DNA from 3 places in the Georhizobium profundi genome. Region 1 is predicted to be linked to each of the others. Evidence: predicted binding sites of a transcription regulator. Region 1 holds the regulator's gene; each other region holds the start of a gene.

What was found. Region 1 encodes PhoB, which activates phosphate uptake and scavenging genes when phosphate is short. Its sites were predicted from a motif close to TGTCATNNANCTGTCAT; they were not measured.
Region 2: a site for PhoB is predicted at 3,390-3,406, ahead of olsB (l-ornithine N(alpha)-acyltransferase). Genes of this name have one in related genera too.
Region 3: a site for PhoB is predicted at 806-822, ahead of D5400_RS12245 (esterase-like activity of phytase family protein). Genes of this name have one in related genera too.

Annotation. Positions count from the first base shown of each region.
Region 1 is NZ_CP032509.1:1,128,013-1,133,947, forward strand. Features, by position in the region: gene pstB (phosphate ABC transporter ATP-binding protein PstB) at 1-736, shown strand, start outside; gene phoU (phosphate signaling complex protein PhoU) at 765-1,478, shown strand; gene phoB (phosphate regulon transcriptional regulator PhoB) at 1,495-2,178, shown strand; gene D5400_RS05280 (GcrA family cell cycle regulator) at 2,225-2,740, opposite strand; gene D5400_RS05285 (aspartate aminotransferase family protein) at 3,139-4,338, shown strand; gene argF (ornithine carbamoyltransferase) at 4,368-5,291, shown strand; gene D5400_RS05295 (Hsp33 family molecular chaperone) at 5,361-5,935, shown strand, end outside.
Region 2 is NZ_CP032509.1:15,273-21,207, forward strand. Features, by position in the region: gene arsC (arsenate reductase (glutaredoxin)) at 1-269, opposite strand, end outside; gene D5400_RS00090 (sulfate transporter family protein) at 409-1,155, shown strand; gene nth (endonuclease III) at 1,165-1,959, opposite strand; gene D5400_RS00100 (DUF2244 domain-containing protein) at 1,958-2,452, shown strand; gene olsB (l-ornithine N(alpha)-acyltransferase) at 2,467-3,336, opposite strand; gene D5400_RS00110 (ATP-binding protein) at 3,442-5,259, opposite strand; gene D5400_RS00115 (NifU family protein) at 5,386-5,935, opposite strand, start outside.
Region 3 is NZ_CP032509.1:2,565,406-2,571,340, reverse strand. Features, by position in the region: gene D5400_RS12245 (esterase-like activity of phytase family protein) at 1-745, opposite strand, end outside; gene D5400_RS12240 (inorganic phosphate transporter) at 967-2,472, shown strand; gene D5400_RS12235 (NUDIX hydrolase) at 2,489-2,950, opposite strand; gene D5400_RS12230 (vitamin B12-dependent ribonucleotide reductase) at 3,532-5,935, shown strand, end outside.

The DNA.
Region 1 (5,935 bases):
CGACGTGTCCGTCTTCTATGGCGCCAAGCAGGCGTTGTTCGACGTGTCGGTCGATATTCCTGACCGCGCCGTTACGGCCTTCATCGGCCCATCGGGCTGCGGCAAGTCCACGTTCCTGCGCTGCATCAACCGCATGAACGATACGATCGAAGGCGCGCGCGTCGGCGGCAAGATCGAACTCGACGGCGAGGACATCTACGATCCCTCGCTGGACGTCGTCGAACTACGTGCCCGCGTCGGCATGGTGTTTCAGAAGCCCAATCCTTTTCCGAAATCGATTTTCGAAAACGTCGCCTACGGTCCGCGAATCCACGGTCTCATCCGCACTAAGGCTGATGCGGAAGAAGTCGTCGTGTCGAGCTTGCGCAAGGCAGGGCTCTTCAACGAGGTCAAGGATCGTCTTCACGAGCCGGGCACCGGCCTCTCGGGCGGCCAGCAGCAGCGCCTCTGCATCGCGCGCGCCATCGCGGTCGGTCCGGAAGTCATTTTGATGGACGAGCCGTGTTCGGCGCTCGACCCGATCGCAACGGCCATCATCGAAGAGCTGATCGACGAACTGCGCGAGAACTACACGATCATCATCGTGACGCACTCGATGCAGCAGGCGGCGCGCGTTTCGCAGAAGACGGCGTTCTTCCATCTCGGCAATCTCGTGGAGGAAGGTCCGACCGACAAGATCTTCACGAACCCGGAAGACAAGCGCACCCAGGATTACATTACCGGCCGGTTCGGCTGACCAACCGGCTGTGGCCACGGAGAGAACAATGAGCGATCCGCATATCGTCTCGTCCTTCGACGAAGAGCTGAAATATCTGATGCGCCGGGTCTCGGAGATGGGCGGCATCGCGGAACGCATGGTGGGCGACGCCGTCGCCGCGCTGGTGGCTTCCGATGCGGGGAGCGCCCAGCGGATCATCGCCGAGGACATCATTCTCGACGATGCCGAACGCGACATCAACGAGCGTGCCATCGTCGTCATCGCCAAGCGTCAGCCCATGGCACACGATCTGCGCGAAGTGATGGGCGCGATCCGCATCGCGGCTGACCTCGAGCGCGTCGGCGATATGGGAAAGAATATCGCCAAGCGCGTGGTCGCCGTCCAGGGCACGGCCCAGCCGAAGCAACTGGTGCGGGGGCTCGAGCACCTCTCCGAACTCGCTTTGACGCAGCTGAAGGAAGTGCTCGATGCCTATTCGACGCGCTCCGCCGTTGCGGCGAACCAGGTGCGCCAGCGCGACGACGAAATCGACGCAATGTACACGTCGTTGTTCCGTGAGTTGCTGACCTACATGATGGAAGATCCGCGCAACATTTCGGCCTGCACGCATCTACTGTTCTGCGCCAAGAACATCGAGCGCATCGGCGATCATGCAACCAACATCGCCGAGACGATCTACTATATGGCGACCGGCGACCGGCTGCTCGGCGAACGGCCGCGCGGCGACAAGACTGCGACGGTGATGGCCAGCGGCCACTGACGGAGACGATGGGAAGATGCTGCCAAAGATAACGGTCGTCGAGGACGAAGAAGCGCTGAGCGTGCTCCTGCGTTACAATCTGGAAGCCGAAGGCTACAAGGTCGACACTGTTCTTCGCGGCGACGAGGCCGAGATCCAGCTGAAAGAGCGTGTTCCGGACCTGCTCATCCTGGACTGGATGCTTCCAGGCGTCTCTGGCATCGAGCTCTGCCGCCGGCTGCGCGCGCGGCCTGAAACCGAACGCTTGCCGATCATCATGCTGACGGCGCGTGCTGAAGAGAGCGAGCGCATTCGCGGTCTCGCGACCGGTGCCGACGACTATGTGGTGAAGCCGTTTTCGACGCCTGAACTGATGGCGCGTGTTCGCGCCATGCTGCGTCGCGCCAAGCCCGAGGTCATCTCTTCGGTGCTGCAGAGCGGCGACATCACGCTCGATCGCGAAACGCACCGCGTCCACCGCAAGGGGCGCGAGATCCGGCTTGGACCGACAGAATTCAAGCTACTGGAATTTCTGATGTCGTCGCCTGGTCGCGTCTATTCGCGCGCGCAACTGCTCGATGGCGTGTGGGGCCATGACATCTATGTCGACGAGCGCACGGTGGATGTCCATGTCGGCCGGCTGCGCAAGGCGATCAATCTCGCCAACATGCGTGATGTCATCCGCACGGTGCGGGGCGCCGGCTACGCGCTGGAAGGCTGAGCGCCTTCTTCATTCTCAGCTTGAATTTGACGACGACGGCGCGCGATCAGCGCGCCCGGCGCCTTTCGCCCGAGACCTGGAAGGCGAGACGCGCGTGGTATTTGCAGTAGGGCGTGTTCTCGCCTGAATCGTGGCCGCAGAAGTGGAAGTCTTCGTGCATCGGGTCGCCAACCGGCCACTTGCATGTGCGCTCAGTCAGGTCGACCAGCGCCAAGCGCTTGGCGATCGGCACGACGACATCGCTGACGGGACGTGTCTGCGGCGCTGCTTCCATGGCGACATCTTCACGCACCGCGGCGGCTGCGCCACCTCGGGAAATCGTGCGCGGTGCTGCAGGGCGGGCGTTGAAGTTGGAGGCCGGGCGCGGAGCCGGTGCCGGGCGTTTTGCGCGCGGAGCAGGGGTGCCTCCGGACTTTGCGCGTCCCGGCAGGTTCAGCCGATGTACTTTGCCGATGACAGCATTTCGTGTCACGCCACCCAATTGTGCGGCAATCTGGCTCGCGCTGAGGCCGTCGGCCCACAATTTGGTAAGTTTTTCGACGCGCTCATCGGTCCAATTCATGGCCGCAACTCCAGTTTCGATATAGGGCGCAGCAGAATCCCTCGGCGCTGGCCCGAAGTATCAACGGAACCGCGTCGCCTTAATACTGTGTGATGACTAGGTCCGCCGCATGCAGTCTAGTGCTGTTATTTCAACTTAATGGTCGGCAGACTCCGTGACAAGAGTCCCGGGAATCGGCCGATTCGCTTTTTTGAGTTTTCCCCAACTTGGGGCTTTTTAGGCGAATTGCGTGGTAGCCGGCACAAGGGGCGTTTTCTTGACAGCGCCGGGCGAAATGAAGATAGTGCGTCGGGCCGCCGCAGGGCGGCTTTTCAATTTTCAGGCCGCAGTCCTTGAGGTTTGCGACGCGAACCGTCCGACCCTTTTGCGGTGTGGCCTTGAGTGGGAGTTTGCGCCAGATGGCACCGGCGTCGCCGCTTTTCGAGACTTACAACCGCGCTCCGCTCCGCTTCGAGCGTGGCGATGGTGTCTGGCTGACGAGCGAGGATGGCAAGCGATATCTGGATTTCGCCGCTGGCATCGCCGTGAACTCGCTCGGGCATTCCCATCCGCATCTCGTCGCCGCGCTCAAGGAGCAGGCCGACAAATTGTGGCACCTGTCCAATCTCTATGAGATTCCCGGGCAGGAGCGGCTTGCGCGCCGCCTGACGGAGGCGACCTTCGCGGATCGCGCCTTCTTCACCAATTCCGGTGCCGAAGCGCTGGAGTGTGCGATCAAGACCGCACGCCGTTATCATCATGCGCGCGGGCAGGGCGAGCGGTTCCGCATCGTCACCTTCGAAGGGGCATTCCACGGGCGGACGCTCGCGACGATCGCTGCCGGTGGCCAGCCCAAATATCTCGAAGGCTTCGGGCCCAAGGTCGAGGGTTTCGACCAGGTACCGTTCGACGATTGGGCCGCACTCGAAGCCGCTGTCACCGAGGATACGGCCGCGATTCTGATCGAGCCCGTGCAGGGCGAGGGCGGTGTTCGGCCGGTTCCCGACGAACGGCTGCGCCAACTGAGGGCTCTGTGCGACGAGACCGGTACGCTGCTGATCTTCGACGAAGTGCAGTCGGGCGTCGGTCGCACGGGCAAGCTCTTCGCGCATGAATGGTCGGGCATTTCGCCGGACATCATGGCGGTCGCCAAAGGCATCGGTGGAGGGTTCCCGCTCGGCGTCTGTCTCGCAACGTCCGAAGCGGCCGCGGGAATGGTGCCCGGCACGCACGGCACGACCTATGGCGGCAATCCGCTCGCCATGGCCGTCGGCAACGCCGTTCTCGACGTCATCCTGGCGGATGGCTTCCTGGAGCATGTGCGCGACCTGTCGCTGGTGGCAAAGCAGGGCCTCGAGGCGATCAAGGATCGCTATCCCGATGTCGTCGCCGAAATCCGCGGGCGCGGCCTGATGCTCGGGTTGAAGACCGTCGTGCCGAACACGGAGATGGTGGCTGGCCTTCGCGCGCATCACATGCTTTCGGTACCGGCAGGCGACAACGTCGTTCGCCTTCTGCCGCCGCTCACGATCACGGCCGAGGAAATGCGCGAAGGGCTGTCGCGCATCGACATGGTCGCCTCTGAACTTTCTTCATCCAAACAGGCAATTTCCGCCTGAGAGCAGGCCGGGGCACGGGGATCATCACCATGGGCGCCAACGGCACGCCACGTCATTTCATCGATCTATCGACCACCACGGCAGACGATCTTCGTGGGATGATCGACAATGCGCGCGCGATCAAGGATGCCTTGAAGTCGGGTCAGGGCGACAAGCCCCTCGCCGGCAAAGTGCTTGCCATGATCTTCGAAAAGCCCTCGACGCGCACCCGCGTATCCTTCGATGTCGGCATGCGCCAGCTTGGCGGGGAAACGTTGTTTCTCTCCGGCACGGAAATGCAGCTCGGGCGCGCTGAAACGATCGCGGATACGGCCAAGGTGCTGTCGCGCTATGTCGACATCATCATGATCCGCACGACCGAGCACAGCCGCCTGCTTGAACTGGCCGAACACGCGACCGTGCCCGTGATCAATGCGCTGACGGACGACACCCATCCCTGCCAGATCATGGCCGATATCCTGACTTTCGAAGAACATCGCGGGCCGATCAAGGGCAAGACGGTCGCCTGGTCGGGCGATGGCAACAACGTGCTGCATTCGCTGATCGAGGCATCGGCGCGCTTTGGTTTCACGATGAATGTCGCGGTGCCGGAAGGCTCCGAGCCGGAGGCGCGCTATGTGGACTGGGCGCGCGCCAATGGCGGCATCGTCAATGTCACGAACGACCCGATGGACGCGGTGCGCGGCGCCGATTGCGTGGTGACCGATACCTGGTTTTCCATGGGCCAGGAACATCGCGCGCGCGGCCACAACGTCTTCCAGCCCTATCAGGTGAACGAGGCGCTGATGGCAGAGGCCAACCCGGATGCGCTCTTCATGCACTGCCTGCCGGCGCATCGCGGCGAGGAAGTGACTGATGGTGTCATCGACGGCGTGCAATCGGTGGTGTTCGACGAGGCGGAAAACCGGCTGCACGCGCAGAAGGCCATCATCGCCTGGTGCATGGGCGTCTGAGTACCTAAATATCCGGCAAATAGTTCAGCCGTGCGCTTGTTGCCGGCACTTCTTCCCCGGAGAAACCCGATGAATGACCAAAGCCCCAGACTGGGCGAGTTTGACTATGCCGGCGACGATCACGTCCTGCCATTCCAGGTGGAGGCGCTAGATGCGCGCGGCCGTGCTGTGCAACTCGGCCCGATGCTCGACAAGATCATGGCGCGCCACGATTACCCCGAGCCTGTTGCGCGCCTGCTTGCCGAGGCAATCACGCTGACGGTGCTGATCGGCACGTCGCTGAAATTCGATGGCAAGTTCATGGTGCAGACGCAGGGCGATGGGCCGGTCGACCTCTTGGTGGCAGACTTCACCACGCCTGATGCCGTGCGCGCTTACGCGCGCTTTGACGAGCAGGCGCTTGCGCAAGCGGTTGCCGCAAACCGGCTCGAGCCGCATGAACTACTCGGCAAGGGCATCCTCGCCTTCACGATCGACCAGGGCGAGTTCATGCAGCGCTATCAGGGCATCGTCGAGCTGGATGGTGCGACGCTGGAAGAGATCGCCGGCGCCTATTTCCGGCAGTCCGAGCAGATACCGACGAAGGTTCGGCTTTCGGTGGCGCAGCTTTACGATCGCGATGAGGATGGCAGGCCGCGGCATCA
Region 2 (5,935 bases), 1.1 Mb from region 1:
AGGATCGGCTGCTCCATCATGCGGTCGAGCAGATCATCCTCCGTCAGGCTCTCATCATCGAGACCGAGCGCATCATAGGGCGTGCCTTTACGCCGTAGCGCCTCACGGACCGTCAGACCCGCATCGGCGATCATCTGCCTGAGCGTCTCGCGCGTCGGCGGGTGCTTCAGATATTCGATTACCAAGGGTTCGACGCCGCTTGCCTTGATCATCGCAAGCGCATTGCGCGAGGTGCCGCAAGCGGGATTGTGGTAAATCGTCACGCTCAAGCGCATCTCCATAGAATGATATTTCTAGATTTATCGATATATCTGCCGCTGCGGGGAACTGCAACACCCTCGTGGATCGACATTGCAGTGCAGCAGGTCCCCCCCTACATCCTGTGAGACAAGAGAGGGGGCCCGGGCCATGATCTTCAGCAGCATCCGTCTCGCAATCGCGGACCTACTCGCGCCGGAAAGCCGTTCGGCATTCTGGAAGGTGATCGGCCTGACATTGCTGATGCTCGTCGGGCTGTGGTTCCTCGTTACGGGCGTCTTTTCAGAATGGGCTCTGCCATGGATGCAGGGGTTCTTTCCGGAGATGCCGGAGTGGTCGAGCACGGCCGGTTTCTTCGTCGGCATCCTCGCCTCGATCGCGCTGGCGCTTGGCCTCGCATTTTTGATCGCCCCGATTTCCGTGCTGATCGCCGGCTTGTTTCTCGACGATGTCGCGGAAGCAATCGAGCGGCGGCATTATGGAGATCGGCCGGTCGGTCAGGCGCTGTCGCTGCGGCAGTCCATTCCGCACACGCTCAAGTTCCTCGGCATCGTCATCCTCGGCAACCTTTTGGCGCTGATGCTGCTCTTCATCCCGCTCGTCAATCTGATGGCGTTCTTCGTGGTCAACGCCTACCTCCTGAGCCGGGAGTTCTTCGAATTTGCCGCCATGCGGTACCATACGCCGGCGGACGCCAAGCAGCTTCGGTCGCGCCACGGCACGACGGTGTTCTTCGCGGGCATCGCCATTGCCGCGTTTCTGGCGATCCCCATCCTCAACCTTTTGACGCCGCTCTTTGCGGCGGCGCTGATGGTGCACCTACATCAACGCGTCGTGGCCAAGGACCCCGAATACGCACTCACGGCGCGCGCTCCGACCCCTGCCACGGTGCACTGACTCTTTTAGTCAGATGGCTTCTGCCGTCGGAGCGTCGATATCCTGCGTCAGTTCGACGATCGGGGCGGGAATGTCCGTTGTCTTTTCCTTCGATTTGCAGAGATCGGCGATGATGCAGCGCTCGCATTCCGGCTTGCGGGCCTTGCACACATAGCGCCCGTGCAGGATCAGCCAGTGATGCGCGTGGTAGAGATAGGGCTGCGGGATCACCCGCATCAGGATCTCCTCCACCTCATCCGGTGTCTTGCCGGGCGCGAGGCCTATGCGGTTGCCGATGCGGAAGATGTGGGTGTCGACCGCCATCGTCGCCTGGCCGAACGCCATGGAGAGCACCACATTCGCGGTCTTGCGGCCGACGCCCGGCAGCGTCACCAGCTCTTCCCGCGTCATCGGCACCTCGCCGCCGAAGTCGTCGACGAGCTTCTGGCTGAGCGCGATGACGTTCTTCGCCTTGTTGCGGAATAGCCCGATCGTCTTGATGTAGTCGCGGACCGTGTCTTCACCGAGTGCCAGCATCTTCTGCGGCGTGTCGGCCACCTTGAAGAGCGCCCGCGTCGCCTTGTTCACGCCGGCATCGGTCGCCTGCGCGGAGAGCGCCACGGCAACGACCAGCGTGAACGGGTTCACGTGCTCCAGTTCGCCCTTCGGCTCGGGCCGCTGCAGCTGGAAGCGCCGGAACATCTCCTCCAGCTCCACCTTGGTGTAGCGGCTGCGCCGCGTCGGTTTGCGGGGACTGCGGCTCGCGATTATTTGTCCGGCGGGGGTCTTGGGCTTTTGCATCCGGCCTCTATAATCTGCGTCCATGAGCCAAGGCAACGCGGCCGATGCCGCACCCGACACACCGGTCTTCGAGGCCCTTTTGACCCCGCACCGGTCGCTCGGTCGCGGCGGCTTCATCGTCTTGATGACGCTGACTTCGGCTCTCTTCATCGCCCACGGGATCGTGTTCCTGATCGCCGGGGCGTGGCCGATCTTTCTGTTTTTCGGGCTGGATCTCGCGCTGCTCTACGGCGCGTTCTGGCTGAATTACCGCTCGGCGCGCGCGCGTGAAATCGTCAGCGTATCGCGAACACTGCTCACGGTCCGCAAGATCGCGCCGTCGGGCCGCAGCGCCGAACACCGGTTCAATCCGTTCTGGGCGCGCTTCCATGTGGCCCGGCATGAGGAGATCGGCATTACGGGGATGGCCGTGGAAGGCGAAGGCCGGCGCACCGATGTCGGCTCGTTTCTCAATCCCGACGATCGCGAAAGCTTCGCCCACGCCTTTTCAGGCGCGCTCGCTTCGGTGAAACGCTGAACGAACCGGCCTGATCAGCCGCAGAAGCGGCTGGCATCGGCGCGGTAGTAGTTCACATAGCGCGGGCTGATCGCGGCGCGCGGGAGCACCACCATCACATCCGTCGTGCCGAAGGCGCGATCGATCACGGCACCGTCGCCGAAGCGGGCGCCAAGCCTCAGATAGCCCTTCACCAGCGGCGGCAGGGCTGCAAGCGCCTCGCGGGGGCGGATCGCTTCGACGGGCATCAGATCCATCTTGCGGTAAAGCTCCGGCAGCGCCGACACGGCCCACTCGCCTTGCGCGGCCGCGGAGTGGTGCAGGAACGACAGGGCGAGCGCATGGGCTTCTGGCCGGCAGCCGCCGAAGGATGCGCAACCGAACATCACGTCGATGCCGTGCTCCAGCGCATAGGCCCAGATGCCCTGCCACAGCAGTTCAACGGTGCGCTTGGTGCGGTAGGGCGGCAGCACGCAGGAGCGGCCGAGCTCGAGAAACCGCTTCTGCGGGTGGCGCGCGATCATGTCCGCAACGCCGAATTCCGAGGTGGAGTAGAAGCCGTGATGGGACTTCGCCACGCTCTGGCGCAGTAGCCGGTAGGTGCCGACGATCTGGTCTTCGGCGTCGCCGCCAAGGCTGGTGTCCAGCACCAGCAGGTGATCGCAATAGGTGTCGAAACTGTCGACATCGTAGCCCGTCGATGCGGAAGCCGGCGTCATTCGGGCGCCGAACTCTTCCACGAAGACGTTGTGGCGCACGCGCTGCGCGGCACGGACCTCAGAAGGCCCTGCTGCAAGGCGGGTGACCAGCGTGCCGATGCGGCCGAGGATGGCGCTGTCGGCGACGACATGGGGCGGGATCATCCGGCTCTGGCTGGCGGCAAGCTGTCCGAGCTCAATGGTCATGGGAATCATCCAAAAAAGGCAACCGTTTCTGCACCGCCTTTAAACATGACTGTGCAACAGAGCAGTGACAAGGTCGGCGGGCGGATGAAACCCCAAGCTGCGGCTTCAGGACGCGATGCGCGCGATCAACCGCAACAGGCTCGTCGGATCGATCGGTTTTTCGAGATAGAGATCCGCCCCGATGAGAAGCGTCGACTCGCGCGTCTCATTTTGCCCGTCAGCGCTGAGCACAACAACAGGGATATGCGGCAAGCGCCTGGACCGCTGCGTGGCGCGGATCTCGCTGATCGCCGTTGCACCATCCATCACCGGCATGGCGAGATCGGTGATGAGCAGATCATGCGCGCAGGCGCCGGTGATCGGATCGAATGTTTGCTCGATCAGTTGCTGCCCGTTCTCGACGAGGACCACGGAGTGCCCCTCCTTGCGCAGGACATTGGTGATGAGCAGCGCATTCACCGGATTGTCCTCGGCAACGAGAATGTTCAGCGAGCGCGTCATCCCGTCAAGTACGATGAGGCGATCGCCATCGGGATGGGGCGCGTGATCGGGCAGCGCACGAAACTCCCCGCGCAGAACCGACACGAGGCTCTTGAGACGGATCGGCGCAATCAACCAGCTGTCGAAGCCGCGCTCGGTCAGACGCTGCAGTGCCTCGCGCTCGATGGGCCGAACGAGAAGCGTGCGCCGTGGGCCACCACTTTCGAAAAGCGGCAGTCCGGCGATAGATCCGCGGGCACGGTCCAGGATCCGTGCATCGACAATGACGTCGGTGATTTCTTCATCGGCGCAGAATGCCGCAAGATCGCCGCTGGGCGTCGCCACGTGCCAGCTGCGGCCCCCTTCCGCTGCGATGCGCTTGACCAGCGCATCCGCCGTCTGGCCGCGCGGCACGAGCAGCAGCACGCGGTTTCCGGCAAGCGCCGGCTGCTTGGCGAAGTGATCGATGCCCGAGGGCGACAGCGCCTCGGCGAGCGGCAGGGTCACGATGAACCGGCTTCCGTGCCCGGTCAGGCTCTCGACCGTGATGGTGCCACCCAACGCCTTGACGATGCGGTTGGAGATGGACAGCCCCAGGCCGACGCCACCATGGGTGCGCGTCTTGCCGCCATTCGCCTGCTCGAATTCCTCGAAGATGCGTTGCTGATCGCCACGCGCCAGGCCCGGGCCGGTGTCGGCAAAGGTCAGCACGAGATTGTCGTTGACGCGTGCCACCTCGAGCATGACGCCGCCTGCGTCGGTGAACTTGATGGCGTTGCCGAGGAGATTGAAGACCACCTGACGGAGGCGGTTGTGGTCGGTCGCGACCATCGTCGGCGTGCCGGCGCCGATCGCTGCAGCGATATCGATGCCCTTTTCGTGGGCCCGGGGCGCCATCAGTTCGATTGCGTCTTCGATCAGATGGTGCAGATCGCCCGTCTCGCGCCTCGGTTCGAACTTGCCGGCCTCGATGGCCGAGAAGTCCAGAAGATCCGCCACGAGGTCGAACAGCGCGGTGGCAGAGCGGCGCACGGCTTCGACATAGCTTTCCTGTTCGGCGGAAAGCTGCGTGCGCTCGAGCAGATGCGTCATGCCGAGAATGCCGTTCAGCGGCGTGCGCACTTCGTGGCTCACCATCGCGAGGAAGCGCGATTTGGCGCGGCTCGCCTCTTCCGCCTTGCGGCGGGCTTCGACCAGTTCGGCGGGTAGCGCTGCCGGTTTCTGATCGGGAACGACAGGTCGCCCTGTGCCGCTCGAAACGAAAGCGATCGCAGCCGCACCGGTCAGGCCCACCATGAGAAAGGGCATGCTGGCCGGAGCGATGAAGGACACGATGGTCGCGACGAGGAGGCCGGCAAGCACGATGCCGGCCTGGGGCTGGTCTGAAAGCCGTTGGCGAAAAGTACGAAACCACCCACCGGAGGCCGGTTGGGGTGCCTGCAAGGGTCTCAAGACCCGTGAACGTTCGCTGTCAGGGACAAAGGCCATGAGAGCGAGACTAGCAGCCTCGCCCTAGGGAAGATTTGAAACCTTCCGTAAGATTTTAGGGAGATCGTGAGGCTATGCGCCTCAGACCGCCTCGACTTCCCGAACTTCGGGAATGAAGTGCTTCAGAAGGTTCTGGATGCCGTGCTTCAGGGTCGCCGTGGAGGACGGGCAACCGGCGCAGGCGCCCTTCATGTTCAGGAAGACCGTGCCTTCCTTGAAGCCGCGGAAGGTGATGTCGCCGCCATCCTGTGCGACTGCCGGACGGACGCGCGTTTCCAGGAGTTCCTTGATCGTCGCAACGATCGTTTCGTCCTCATCGTCGAAGAACTCGCCGTCGTCGGTCGCATTGCCGCCGATGCTGGCCGCTGCCATCACCGGCTGTCCGGCCATGAAGTGTTCCATGATCGTACCGAGCACGGCGGGCTTGAGGTGCTGCCAGTCGAGCGCATCGGACTTCGTGATGGTGACGAAGTCATAGCCGAAGAAGACACCTTCGACGCCAGCGATCGCGAAGAGCTTGCCCGCAAGCGGGGACGTTTCGGCGGCAGAAGCGGCATCGCGGAAATCCGCCGTGCCCTGCTGCATCACGACCTTGCCCGGCAGAAACTTCAGCGTCGCCGGGTTAGGGGTG
Region 3 (5,935 bases), 1.4 Mb from region 1:
TCACAGTGCCATCGGCCGCGTTGATGATCGCAATATGGTTGTTTTCCTGAAGCGTCACGGCAAGTTCGTTAGCTTCATTGAAGTCGACGAATTCTGGCTCCGGGTCTTCCGGCGCAATTTCGGCGAGGCCCGTCAGGTCCACCGTGATCATTGCATCGCAATCCGGCACGCCATCGGTCAGCGGGAAGATCTTCACGTCCCCGGCAGGCATCTGCGGGATGACGCCGTCGTTCAGGTCCTCGTCACGCTGGTTCTCGATGGCGACCGCAGCGAACGTACCGTCCGGTGATACTGCGGTGGAATCAGGCTGACCGCCAAGATCGCACTGCGCTTCCATCGTCTGCGTCGCAATATCGACGACAGCCAGGAAGCCCGAAGGCTGCGTCAGGTCTTCGGTCGTGTTGACGCCGACCAGCACCTTGGAGCCAGCAACGGAAACGGCGGTAGGCTCACCGCCGTCCATGGCAAGGAAGCCGCCGGCAACGGGCGCAGCGGCGTCGGTGATGTCGATGAAGCCGATGCCACCTGCCGGGCTATCGGAATAGATCAGCATCATGCCATCTTCGGTGGCCGTGATGATCTCGGCGGAAGACGGCGCGTTGACGTCGGCGCCTTCCGGCTTGTTGTCGACGACCGGGAAGGACGCGATCCGGTTGAAGTTCATGGCTTCCTGCGCCCATGCACCGGTGGTGGTCAGCAGGGTGCCTGCAAGCAAGGTCAGTGCAAAATGTTTGGTGGTCGTCATGAGCCCCTCCAATCGGACATCGCGCGTCGATCGCGCCGTGCCTGCTCATGCAATGTGTCGATGACAGTGGGATGACAGAGAGGGGGCAAGTGACCAGCAAGCGCGCGGCGGCAGAGGCGCCCCTCAAATAATGTGGTTGATCGGACCGTCGGGGGTGCCCGCCCCGGCCTTCAGATGCTATGCGCCCCCCACTGTCACAAAACTGTCATGAACGGGCAAGCATGGCCAAGAGCGCACTCGACAAGGACCTGAACAAGGTCGTCAACCTGGAAACGGCGACTGGAGACCTCTCCAGAAGCCTGGCCTTTCCAGGGATCGCGCTCGTCTTCCTGCTCGGCGCCATGGTGGTTGCGGCATTCTATGCCGTCGAAGGTCCGCTCAGCTACCTCGTCATCATCGCGTCCGTCATTGCCGGTTACATGGCGCTCAACATTGGCGCGAACGACGTTGCCAACAATATGGGACCGGCCGTCGGCAGCCGGGCACTCACCATGGCCGGCGCGATCGCAATTGCGGTCGTGTGCGAAAGTGCCGGCGCGTTGCTCGCGGGCGGCGATGTCGTCAAGACCATCTCCAGCGAGTTGCTGCTGCCAGCCGTTCATCTCGAAACGGTGGACTTCATCGTCGTGATGACGGCCGCCCTGCTCTCCTCCGCCCTGTGGATCAATCTCGCCACCTATCTCGGAGCACCCGTTTCCACGACCCACTCCGTCGTCGGCGGCGTCATCGGAGCTGGCGTCGCGGCGGCCGGCTTCAGCGTCGTCGCATGGCCAGTGCTGGCGACCATCGTCGCGAGCTGGGTCATCTCGCCGGTGCTAGGCGGCGTCATGGCCGCCGGCGTGCTGGCTTTCGCCAACGCGACCATCCTGGAACGGGAAGACAAGATCGCAGCGGCCCGCATCTGGGTGCCGGTGCTCATCTCCGGCATGGCCGCAGTCTTCGCGATGTATCTCACGATCAAGGGATTGAGCCGGATCTGGAGTGCCAGCCCGCTCCAGGTTCTGATGCTTGGCGCCGTCTTCGCGGTCATCAGCTGGATGCTGGCGCGTCCGTGGGTGATGCGCCGGTCGATCGGGCTGGAGAACCGGTCCAAGAGCATCAACGGTCTCTTCCGCCTGCCCTTGATCTTCGCGGCAGCGCTTTTGTCCTTCGCCCACGGCGCCAATGATGTCGCCAATGCGGTCGGGCCGCTCGCCGCGATCGTTGCGGCAGCCGGCAGCGGCTCGACCGATGTCGCCGCTGTCGCCCTTCCGCTGTGGGTGCTGGCGATCGGCGCGGTCGGCATCGCGCTCGGCCTTGCTTTGTTCGGTCCGCGGCTGATCAGGCTCGTCGGTGAAAAGATCACCAAGATGAACGAGATCCGCGCCTATTGCGTCGCCTTCGCCGCAGCAACCACCGTTCTCATCGCTTCCTGGCTTGGACTGCCCGTGTCCTCGACGCACATTGCCATCGGCGCCGTCTTCGGCGTCGGCTTCCTGCGCGAGGCGACGTCGAACCGCGGCGTGCGCAATCCGGCCGTCCAGCCCTATTCGCTCTTCCTGAACACCGACCGCCTCAACAAGACTCCGGAAGAGGCACTCGCCAATTTCCAGAAGCGCGAACGCCGTCGGCTTGTGCGCCGTCAGCACGGCCTGCAGATTGCAGCCGCCTGGGTGATCACCGTTCCGGCGGCCGGTCTCCTGTCCGCCCTGCTCTACTGGCTGATCGGCCTCCTGATCGTGGCCTGACCGCCCGGAGCAGGCTTCAGGGAGTCACCAGCTTGTCCACAGCCTCCGCCATCGCCACGGCGCCTCGGTCGGACAGCAGGCGTTTGGCTTCTTTCAGCATCACCCAGTGGCGGTAGCGCTGCCCGATCTCTGGCCACTCGTCGAGTTGGCGCTCCACGAGCAGCGGAAACACCTCCACATGGATGATCGTGCGGCGAAGCAACTGCTTCACCGTCCGGTAGCTGCCGACCGGTTCCGGATGGACATGCCCTTCGACGCCCGCCTCTTCGAAAGCCTCCTGGGCTGCCGTCTCCTGCGGCGTCAGGCCTTCGATCAGCGAGCCTTTCGGAAAAATCCAGCGCCCGGTGCGCCGCGAGGTGATCAGGAGGAAGGCGCAACGCCCCTCGATCATCTGATAGGGCACCGCACCATACTGCTTCTTCGACGCGCGCCGGGAAGAGCCGGAAGCGATGCGATCCATGAGCGTCAACGAAGTCATTGCAGTGATCCCACTTATCAACAGGGCGGAGACGGAGCAGAGGTCGTTCGGACACTGGCCCACCCCCAATTTTCTATGTCATTTTTCGTACTTGAAGCGTTTGGCAAGTCCAGAGTTCCAACGGGTTCGACTTTCCCCAGTTTCCACCCTCCCAGCGCACAACATCTGGTATTCACATCCAAGCGCTCGACCAGCTCTTGACCCATGATCCGAGTCGCAGTCTATTGGTTATCACGCTGTGAACAACGGCCCGCCGGCATGAAGAAGCCGGTCACAAATCAAGACAGTAAGCGTTGGTGAGCCCAGTCGGATGATCCGTTGCGGATCCTTCCTCGGGCTGCCTTGGCATGGCGTAACGGGGGTTGCCGCAGGCGGCGGCAGGGGTAGCGGAAACGGTGGATTTACACTATATTTAGTGTTGCCAGCCACCATCAACACAACATACGGTCTGGATCACTCGATTCCATCACGAGACCGGATTTCGAGGGCTGGCCGCGCCATGAAGAGCGCCGCCGGATGATGACAAATTGCGCCCGCCACGAAGACCGTCGGCAGGCACACCACGACAAGGACGAGGGACAATGCGCATCGAGCGGCGGTTTACTGAAGCGGGGCAATCGGCCTATGCGGCCATCGAATTCCGCAAGGCCATCAGCGAGATCAAGAATCCGGATGGCTCCGTCGTCTTCCGGCTCGCCGACATCGACGTTCCGGCGCAGTTCAGCCAGGTTGCGGCCGACATCCTCGCCCAGAAATATTTCCGCAAGGCCGGCGTTCCTGCCCGCCTGAAGCGCGTCGAGGAAAACGACGTGCCGTCGTTCCTGTGGCGTTCGGTCGCCGACGAGACCGCCCTCGCCGAACTGCCCGAGGACGAGCGCTACGGTTCCGAAACCGATGCCCGCCAGGTCTTCACCCGTCTTGCGGGCACCTGGACCTACTGGGGCTGGAAGGGCGGCTATTTCAATTCGGAAGAAGACGCCTCCGCCTTCATGGACGAGCTCGCCTACATGCTCGCCACGCAGCGCGTCGCGCCGAATTCCCCGCAATGGTTCAACACCGGCCTGCACTGGGCCTATGGCATCGATGGCCCCGGCCAGGGCCACTACTATGTCGATCCCTTCACCAAGAAGCTCGTCCAGTCGCAGTCGGCCTATGAGCACCCGCAGCCGCATGCGTGCTTCATCCAGTCGGTCGAAGACGATCTGGTCAATGAAAGCGGCATCATGGACCTCTGGGTCCGTGAGGCGCGCCTCTTCAAATACGGTTCGGGCACCGGCTCCAACTTCTCCTACCTGCGCGGCGAAGGCGAAAAGCTGTCGGGCGGTGGCAAGTCGTCGGGCCTGATGTCCTTCCTCAAGATCGGCGACCGGGCAGCCGGCGCCATCAAGTCGGGCGGCACCACGCGCCGCGCCGCCAAGATGGTCGTCGTCGACATCGATCATCCGGACATCGAAGCCTACATCGACTGGAAGGTGAAGGAAGAGCAGAAGGTCGCTGCCCTCGTCACCGGCTCCAAGATCGTCGCCAAGCACCTGAAGACCATCATGAAGGCCTGCCTCAACTGCGAGGCCGACAATGGCGAGTGCTTCGACCCCAAGCTGAACTCGGCGCTGAAGCGCGCCATCAAGGACGCCAAGCGTGACGCCGTTCCGGAAAACTACGTCAAGCGCGTCATCCAGTTCGCCAAGCAGGGCTATACCGACCTCGACTTCAAGACCTACGACACGGACTGGGATTCCGAGGCCTATCTGACCGTCTCGGGCCAGAATTCCAACAACTCCGTCTCCATCAAGGACGACTTCCTGCGCGCTGTCGAAAGCGACGGAGACTGGAACCTGACCGCCCGCAAGGACGGCCGCGTGATGAAGACGCTGAAGGCGCGCGATCTGTGGGAAAAGATCGGCGAAGCCGCCTGGGCATCCGCCGATCCGGGCCTGCACTTCAACACGACCATGAACGACTGGCACACCTGCGTGTCGGCCGGCGCGATCCGTGCATCGAACCCGTGCTCGGAATACATGTTCCTGGACGACACGGCCTGCAACCTCGCCTCGCTGAACCTGTTGCAGTTCAAGGACGCGCAGACCAAGAACATCGACATCGAAGCCTATGAGCACGCCGTGCGGCTCTGGACGATGGTGCTTGAAATCTCGGTCATGATGGCGCAGTTCCCCTCGCGCCAGATCGCCGAGCTCTCCTACAAGTACCGCACACTCGGCCTCGGCTACGCCAATATCGGCGGCCTGCTGATGACCTCGGGCATTCCTTACGACTCCAAGGAAGGCCGCGCGATCTGCGGCGCGCTGACCGCCATCATGACCGGCGTCGCTTATGCCACGTCGGCCGAAATGGCGGGCGAGCTTGGCCCCTTCCCGGGCTACAAGCCCAACCGCGAGCACATGCTGCGCGTCATGCGCAACCATCGCCGTGCCGCCCGTGGCGAGAGCACCGGCTATGAAAAGCTGTCGGTCAATCCGGTGGCGCTGATCCATGGCGACTGCCCGGACCAGACGCTCGTCACCCATGCGATCGCCGCCTGGGACAAGGCCGTCGAGCTCGGCGAGAAGAACGGCTACCGCAATGCCCAGGCGACCGTGATCGCGCCCACCGGCACGATCGGCCTCGTCATGGATTGCGACACGACCGGCATCGAGCCCGATTTCGCGCTGGTCAAGTTCAAGAAGCTTGCCGGCGGCGGATACTTCAAGATCATCAACCGCGCCGTGCCGGAAGCGCTCCGCACGCTCGGCTACACCGAAAGCCAGATCGCCGAGATCGAGGCCTACGCGGTCGGCCACGGCAATCTCAACCAGGCGCCGGCCGTCAACCCCGGCTCGCTCAAGGCCAAGGGCTTCTCCGACGAGCAGGTCGAAGCGCTGAACGTTGCGCTGAAGAGCGCCTTCGACATCAAGTTCGCCTTCAACCAGTGGACGCTTGGCGCTGATTTCCTGACGGAAACGCTCGGCGTGACCAGCGAACAGATGA